2 linked regions of the Loktanella sp. M215 genome follow. Each later gene encodes a partner of the first gene's protein in a complex. Links are inferred from orthologs where the notes say so. Each region holds a gene or a part of one and is shown on either strand. Other genes may lie near its edges.

Region 1 (3,244 bases):
GACGTGATCCGGTCCAGCAGGCGGGGGATGCGCAACTCCTCCGGCCCCACGGCGTCCAGGGCGGACAGGGTGCCACCCAGTACGTGGTAGCGGCCCTTGAACTGCTGACTGCGTTCCATCGCCCAAAGGTCGGCGACGTCCTCGACCACGCAGATTTCACCGTTGGCGCGGCGGTCGTCGGTGCAGATGGCGCAGATGTCGCCGGTGGCGATATTGCCGCAGTTCAGACACTCCCGCACGGTGGCACCGACACGGGTCATGGCGTCGGCCAGCGGGATCAGCAACTGGCCACGTTTCTTGATCAGGTGCAGGACCGCGCGCCGTGCCGACCGGGGGCCAAGCCCCGGCAATTTCGCCATCAGGACGATCAGGTCGTTCAGCGCCTCCGTGTCATCGGTCATGGGATGTGACCGACGCCGGACCCTCCGGGGGGAGTATTTCAGAAAAAGCGAGGCGGGGTGTCACGATCAGAACGGCATCTTCATGCCCGGCGGCAGGCCGAGGCTTTCGGCGATCTTGCCCATTTCCTCTTGTGCGCGGTCCGAGGCGCGCGATTGGGCGTCCTTGATGGCGGCCAGAATCAGGTCCTCGACCACTTCCTTGTCGGACCCGTTGAAGATGCTGGGGTCGATGTCGAGACCGGTCAACTCGCCCTTGGCGGTGGCCGTGGCCTTGACCAGACCGGCGCCGGCCTCACCGGTGACGGTGATTGTGTCGAGGTTGTCCTGCATCTCGGCCATCTTGGCCTGCATGTCCTGTGCGGATTTCATCATCTTGGCCATGTCGCCAAGACCGCCCAAACCTTTGAACATCGTGCTGTCTCCGTTGCTGTGCTTTGTCTTCAGATACGTATGGGGCGGGTGCGGAACAAGGGTGTCAGCCGTCCTCGAACGGGTCCCATTCATCCTCGACCTCGGCCAGCGCGTCGCTCGCGGCCTCTTGCGCCCGGTCGGCCTCGGTGCGGATGTCGGTGATGCGGGCCTTGGGAAACTGCGCCAGCACGGCCTGCACCAGCGGGTGCGCCGTGGCGCGCTGTTGCAGGGCAGAGGCGGCGGCATCGCGGACCTCTGCGATGGTGGGCCCGCCTGCGTCGTTGCTGACGATCACAGCCCAGCGGTTGCCGGTCCAGGCCTGCAGCCGCGCGCCCAGACGTTGCGTCAGGTCGGGGGCCGCGTTGTCGGTGGGGTGGACCTCGATCTGGCCGGGTCTGTAGCTGACGAGGCGCAGGTAGCCTTCGACCTCGGTCAGCAGCTTGATGTCCCGGTGGGCGCGGATCAGGTTCACCACGTCCTCGAACCGGGCGTAGTGATGCAGCGCCTCGGTCGCCAGTTGCGGGGCGGCAGAGGCGGAGGGGCCAGAGGGGCCGCTGTGGGTGGGGGCAGGCGTGCGCGACATCGCCTGCGTCGTACCGGTCGCGGGCGCCATGCGGGCGCCGCCACCGCCGCTCGAGGGCGGTGGCGGTGTTGCGTCCTTGAGCTTGCGCACCAGATCTTCTGGCGTGGGCAGGTCGGCCACATGGGTCAGGCGGATCACGGCCATTTCGGCGGCCATCATGGCGTTGGGAGAGGCCGCGACCTCCTCCAGCGCCTTGAGCAGCATCTGCCACATCCGGGTCAGCACGCGCATCGGCAGGGCCTGCGCCATCGACAGGCCGCGGGTCCGTTCGTCAGGGCCGATGGTGGGGTCATCGGCGGCATCAGGCGTGATCTTGATAACGCTGACCCAATGCGTGACCTCGGCCAGATCGCGCAGCACGGCCATCGGATCGGCGCCGTCGGCGTATTGGGTCGACAATTCGTTCAGCGCCTCGGCCGCCTCGCCGCGCAGGATCATGTCGAAAAGGTCCAGCACGCGGCCGCGATCCGCGAGGCCCAGCATCGACCGCACCTGATCGGCGGTGGTTTCCCCGGCGCCATGGCTGATCGCCTGATCCAGCAGCGAGGTTGCGTCGCGGGCGGAGCCTTCGGCGGCGCGGGTGATGAGGGCCAGCGCATCGGCACTGATCTGGGCGTCCTCGGCCTTGGCGATGCGGTTCAGCAGGCCGATCATTACCTCGGGTTCGATACGGCGCAGGTCGAAGCGCTGGCAGCGGGACAGGACGGTGACCGGGACCTGCCGGATTTCCGTGGTGGCAAAAATGAACTTCACGTGGGCTGGTGGTTCTTCCAGCGTTTTCAGCAGCGCGTTGAACGCGCTTTTCGACAGCATGTGGACTTCGTCGATGATGAAGATCTTGTAGCGTGCCGAAACCGCGCGGTAGCTGACCGTCTCGATGATGGCGTCGCGGATGTTCTGCACACCGGTGTTCGAGGCCGCGTCCATCTCCATCACGTCGACGTGGCGGCCTTCCATGATGGCCACGCAATGCTCGCAGACGCCGCAGGGGTCGGTCGTGGGGCCACCCTGGCCGTCGGGGCCGATGCAGTTCATGCCCTTGGCGATGATCCGGGCGGTCGTGGTCTTACCCGTCCCCCGGATGCCCGTCATGATGAAGGCCTGCGCGATGCGGTCAGCGGCAAAGGCATTCTTCAGCGTGCGCACCATCGCATCCTGACCGACGAGGTCGGCGAAGGTTTCCGGACGGTATTTCCGCGCGAGGACCTGATAGGCGGGTTTGTCTGACATGGGGTGCTGCGTTCCGATCCGGTGGGTTGCGGCAATCTAGGCGCGCGCGGCGGTCAGAGCAACCAGAGGACAGCGCCCATCATTACTGTGGCCTCCGACAGGATGGTGGCGACGGCCTTGCGGAAGCGCCGGGGGCAATCGACCCGATGACGGCCTGCAAACCGTGGTTGGATCACGATGCAGGCGATTCACTTCGGATGATCCATGCGGCGCAGGTCTGTCGTTGGCCAAATCATGCGATCTTGGCCTCCGTCGGTGCGGCCTTGCGCCGGATCGCCCGAGGTTTGCGCCTGTGCCATGGACGAAGCCCCTCTTGCTTCATCCCGTGCCAAGGATCGGCCCGTCACATCCCCGCACGGCGCTGGTCCATGGGCGGCGCAAAAGCCGCGAGGGTCTGCACGGCCAGTTGCAGGTCCGCAATCATGGCGGCCTCGGCCTCTGGCCTTGCGGCGGGGGGCATCCGCAGCAGGGCGCTGGGGTGCAGGGTGATCAGGACGGGGCCGTGCGGGGTGTCCTCGATCGTGCCACGCCGCTTCATCACGGCCTTCGCGTCGCCGGTCAATGCGCCCATCGCCGTCGCCCCCAGCGCAAGCGTCAACCGGGGGCGCAGCAGGGTGCG
Region 2 (3,258 bases), 510 kb from region 1 along the record:
CGAACGCAAGATGATGGAATTCAAGCACGCCCTGCGGTCCGTCGACATCCTGATGGTCGACGACGTGCAGTTCATGGGCGGCAAGGATTCCACGCAAGAGGAATTCTTTCACACCTTCAACGCGCTCGTCGATGCCCGCAAACAGGTCATCATTTCCGGCGACCGCGCACCGGGCGAGATCAAGGAGATGGAAGACCGCATGCGGTCCCGTCTGCAGTGCGGTCTGGTCGTGGACCTCCACCCCACCGATTTTGAACTGCGCCTTGGCGTCTTGCAGTCCAAGGTCGAGCGTCAGCAGGAAATCTATCCGGGGCTCAAGATCGCGCCGGGCGTGCTGGAATACCTCGCGCACAAGATCACCAGCAACGTCCGCGTGCTGGAAGGCGCGCTGGTCCGCCTCTTTGCCCACGCCAGTCTGGTCGGGCGCGACATCGACCTGGAACAGGCGCAGGACTGCCTGTCGGACATCCTGCGGGCCAATGACCGCAAGGTCAGCGTCGAGGAAATCCAGCGCAAGGTCAGCGAGTATTACAACATCCGCCTGTCCGACATGGTCGGCCCCAAGCGGGTCCGCAGCTTTGCCCGGCCCCGTCAGGTCGCGATGTTCCTGTCCAAGACCCTGACCAGCCGGTCGCTGCCTGACATCGGCCGCCGTTTCGGCAAGCGTGACCACACCACGGTCATGCACGGCGTCAAGCGGATCGAGGAGTTGCGCCAGACCGACAGCCAGATCGCCGACGATCTGGACATCCTGCGGCGCGCGCTGGAACAGTAAGCGCGCCACAGTCGGCGCAAAAACGCCCGAAACATCTTGAGCATGGCGCAAAAAGCGGTAGCGTCGCGGTCCCGGACCTCGGGATCAACGGCGGAGCGAGACCTATGAAATTCAGCATCGAACGGGCCAGCCTTTTGAAGGCCGTGGCGCAGGCGCAATCGGTCGTGGAACGCCGCAACACGATCCCGATCCTGGCCAACGTGTTGATCGAGGCCGAGGGCGACACGGTCCAGTTCCGCGCGACCGATCTGGATATCGAAGTCGTGGACCGCGCCCCCGCCAAGGTGGACCGCGCCGGCGCCACCACCGTCGCCGCCGTCACGCTGAACGAGATCGTGCGCAAGCTGCCCGACGGATCCCTCGTCACCCTGACCGAAGACGGCGCCACCGGGCGGCTGACGATTCAGGCGGGCCGGTCGAACTTCTCTCTCGCGACCTTGCCGCGCGAGGATTTCCCGGTCATGGCGACCTCTGACTACACCACCAATTTCAGCGCGCCCGCCCCGGTGCTGCGCCGCCTGTTCGACAAGGCGAAATTCGCGATCTCGACCGAAGAGACGCGGTATTACCTGAACGGCGTCTACATGCACGTGGCCGATGGCGACGGCGGACAGGTGCTGCGCTGCGTCGCGACCGACGGTCACCGTCTGGCCCGCATCGATGCGCCCCTGCCTGAAGGCGCGGCCGGCATGGCCGGCGTGATCGTGCCGCGCAAGACCGTGGGCGAATTGCGCAAGCTGCTGGACGACGACGAATTGCAGGTCGCCGTCAGCGTGTCGGAAACCAAGGTGCGCTTTGCCACGCCGGACATCACCCTGACGTCCAAGGTCATTGACGGGACGTTCCCCGACTACACGCGCGTCATCCCGCAGGGGAACACCCGCCGCATGGAAGTCGACGCCGCCGAATTCGCCCGCGCCGTGGACCGGGTCGCCACCGTCAGCAGCGAACGCAGCCGCGCGGTCAAGCTGCAACTGGACGAGGATCGCCTGATCCTTTCCGTGAACGCCCCCGATTCAGGCGCCGCCGAGGAAGAACTGGCCGTGGCCTATTCCGACGAGCGGCTGGAAATCGGCTTCAACGCGAAATACCTGCTGGAAATCGCAAGCCAGGTGGACCGCGAGAATGCGGTCTTCATGTTCAACGGCTCTGCCGACCCGACCCTGATGCGCGAAGGCAACGACATGTCCGCCGTCTATGTCGTCATGCCGATGCGGGTCTAGGATTTCGGTTTTTGACAAAACCGAGCCTCCGGCGGAAGTATTTTTGACCAGAAGAAGGGCGGACTCGCGATGACCGGTCTGAAGGTCGCGCGGTTGCAACTGTCGCATTTCCGGTCGCACCGGCGGGCCGAGGTCGTGGCCGACGGGCGGCCTATCGCCATTCACGGACCCAACGGTGCGGGCAAGACCAATCTGCTGGAAGCGGTGTCGCTGCTGTCGCCGGGGCGCGGGCTGCGGCGGGCGGGGGCAGAGGACCTCGTGCGCCGGCCAGAGGCGCTGGGCTGGAAGATCTTTGCCGACGTCACCGCCGGACGGCAGACGGTCGAGATCGTCACCGGGGCCGAGGCGGGCCAGTCGCGCAGCGTGCAGGTCGACGGCAAGGCCACGACCCAGACGGCGCTGGCGGCGATTCTGCGCGTGCTGTGGCTGGTGCCGGCGATGGACCGGCTGTGGATCGAGGGGGCAGAAGGGCGGCGACGGTTTCTGGACCGCGCGACCCTGAGCTTCGTGCCGTCCCACGCCGAGGCGACGCTGCGCTATGACAAGGCGATGCGCGAACGCAATCGCCTGCTCAAGGACATGGTCCGCGACGCCCACTGGTATGCGGCCTTGGAGGGGCGCATGGCCGAGGCGGGCGCCGCGGTGCAGGCGAACCGCCGCACCGCCATCGCCGCCCTCATGGCGGCGCAGCAGGATGCGCAAACCGCCTTTCCCACCGCCGCCCTGACGCTGGTCGAAGGCAGCGCGGATGCGCAGGGTGTCGACGCCTTGCGCGCGGCCCTTGCCAACGGTCGCCCGCGCGATCTGGCGGCCGGGCGTACGCTGACGGGGCCGCATCGCAGCGATCTGGACGCGGTCTTTGCCGACAAGGGGGTGCATGCCCGCGACTGTTCCACCGGAGAGCAGAAGGCGCTGCTGATCAGCCTGATCCTGGCCAATGCGCGTGCGTTGATGGCCGAGACCGGGCAGCCACCGGTGCTGTTGCTGGACGAGGTGGCCGCCCATCTGGACACCGCCCGACGCGCGGCCCTTTATGACGAGGTCTGCGCGCTGGGTGCGCAGGCCTGGATGACCGGAACGGAGGTGCAGTTGTTCGATTCCCTTGGCGTGCGCGCCCAGTATCTGGCCGTGACCGACGGCCCTGACGGGTCTGTCGTGGTCGCAGGCGGGGCGGCATGATGCGGATCGACGTGATCGCTGAACTGCAACTGACCGCCGCCGACGATGCCGCGATCGCGGCCCTGCTGCGCGAGGCCTTTG

The links.
Region 2: the proteins of GLR48_RS08485 (region 1) and dnaN are in contact, whole or in part, in a cryo-EM structure (PDB 8GIZ), measured with the Escherichia coli proteins. The link is inferred for Loktanella sp. M215 from one-to-one orthologs.

What each region holds. Positions count from the first base shown.
Region 1 is NZ_WMEA01000001.1:1,737,957-1,741,200, forward strand. What follows is about bases 252-3,175. They hold GLR48_RS08485 (DNA polymerase III subunit gamma/tau), read right to left. Parts: upstream 2,626-3,175; coding sequence 877-2,625; downstream 252-876. Other genes in these bases: recR (recombination mediator RecR), read right to left, coding at 252-401; GLR48_RS08480 (YbaB/EbfC family nucleoid-associated protein), read right to left, coding at 468-812; GLR48_RS08490 (UdgX family uracil-DNA binding protein), read right to left, coding at 2,969-3,175. Outside these bases: more of recR, read right to left, coding at 1-251; more of GLR48_RS08490, read right to left, coding at 3,176-3,244. UniProt on the Escherichia coli protein: Part of the beta sliding clamp loading complex, which hydrolyzes ATP to load the beta clamp onto primed DNA to form the DNA replication pre-initiation complex.
Region 2 is NZ_WMEA01000001.1:1,223,304-1,226,561, forward strand. The notes cover bases 1-2,938. They hold dnaN (DNA polymerase III subunit beta), read left to right. Parts: upstream 1-879; coding sequence 880-1,998; downstream 1,999-2,938. Other genes in these bases: dnaA (chromosomal replication initiator protein DnaA), read left to right, coding at 1-775; recF (DNA replication/repair protein RecF), read left to right, coding at 2,068-2,938. In the rest of the region: more of recF, read left to right, coding at 2,939-3,177; GLR48_RS05970 (GNAT family N-acetyltransferase), read left to right, coding at 3,174-3,258. UniProt on the Escherichia coli protein: Confers DNA tethering and processivity to DNA polymerases and other proteins. Acts as a clamp, forming a ring around DNA (a reaction catalyzed by the clamp-loading complex) which diffuses in an ATP-independent manner freely and bidirectionally along dsDNA.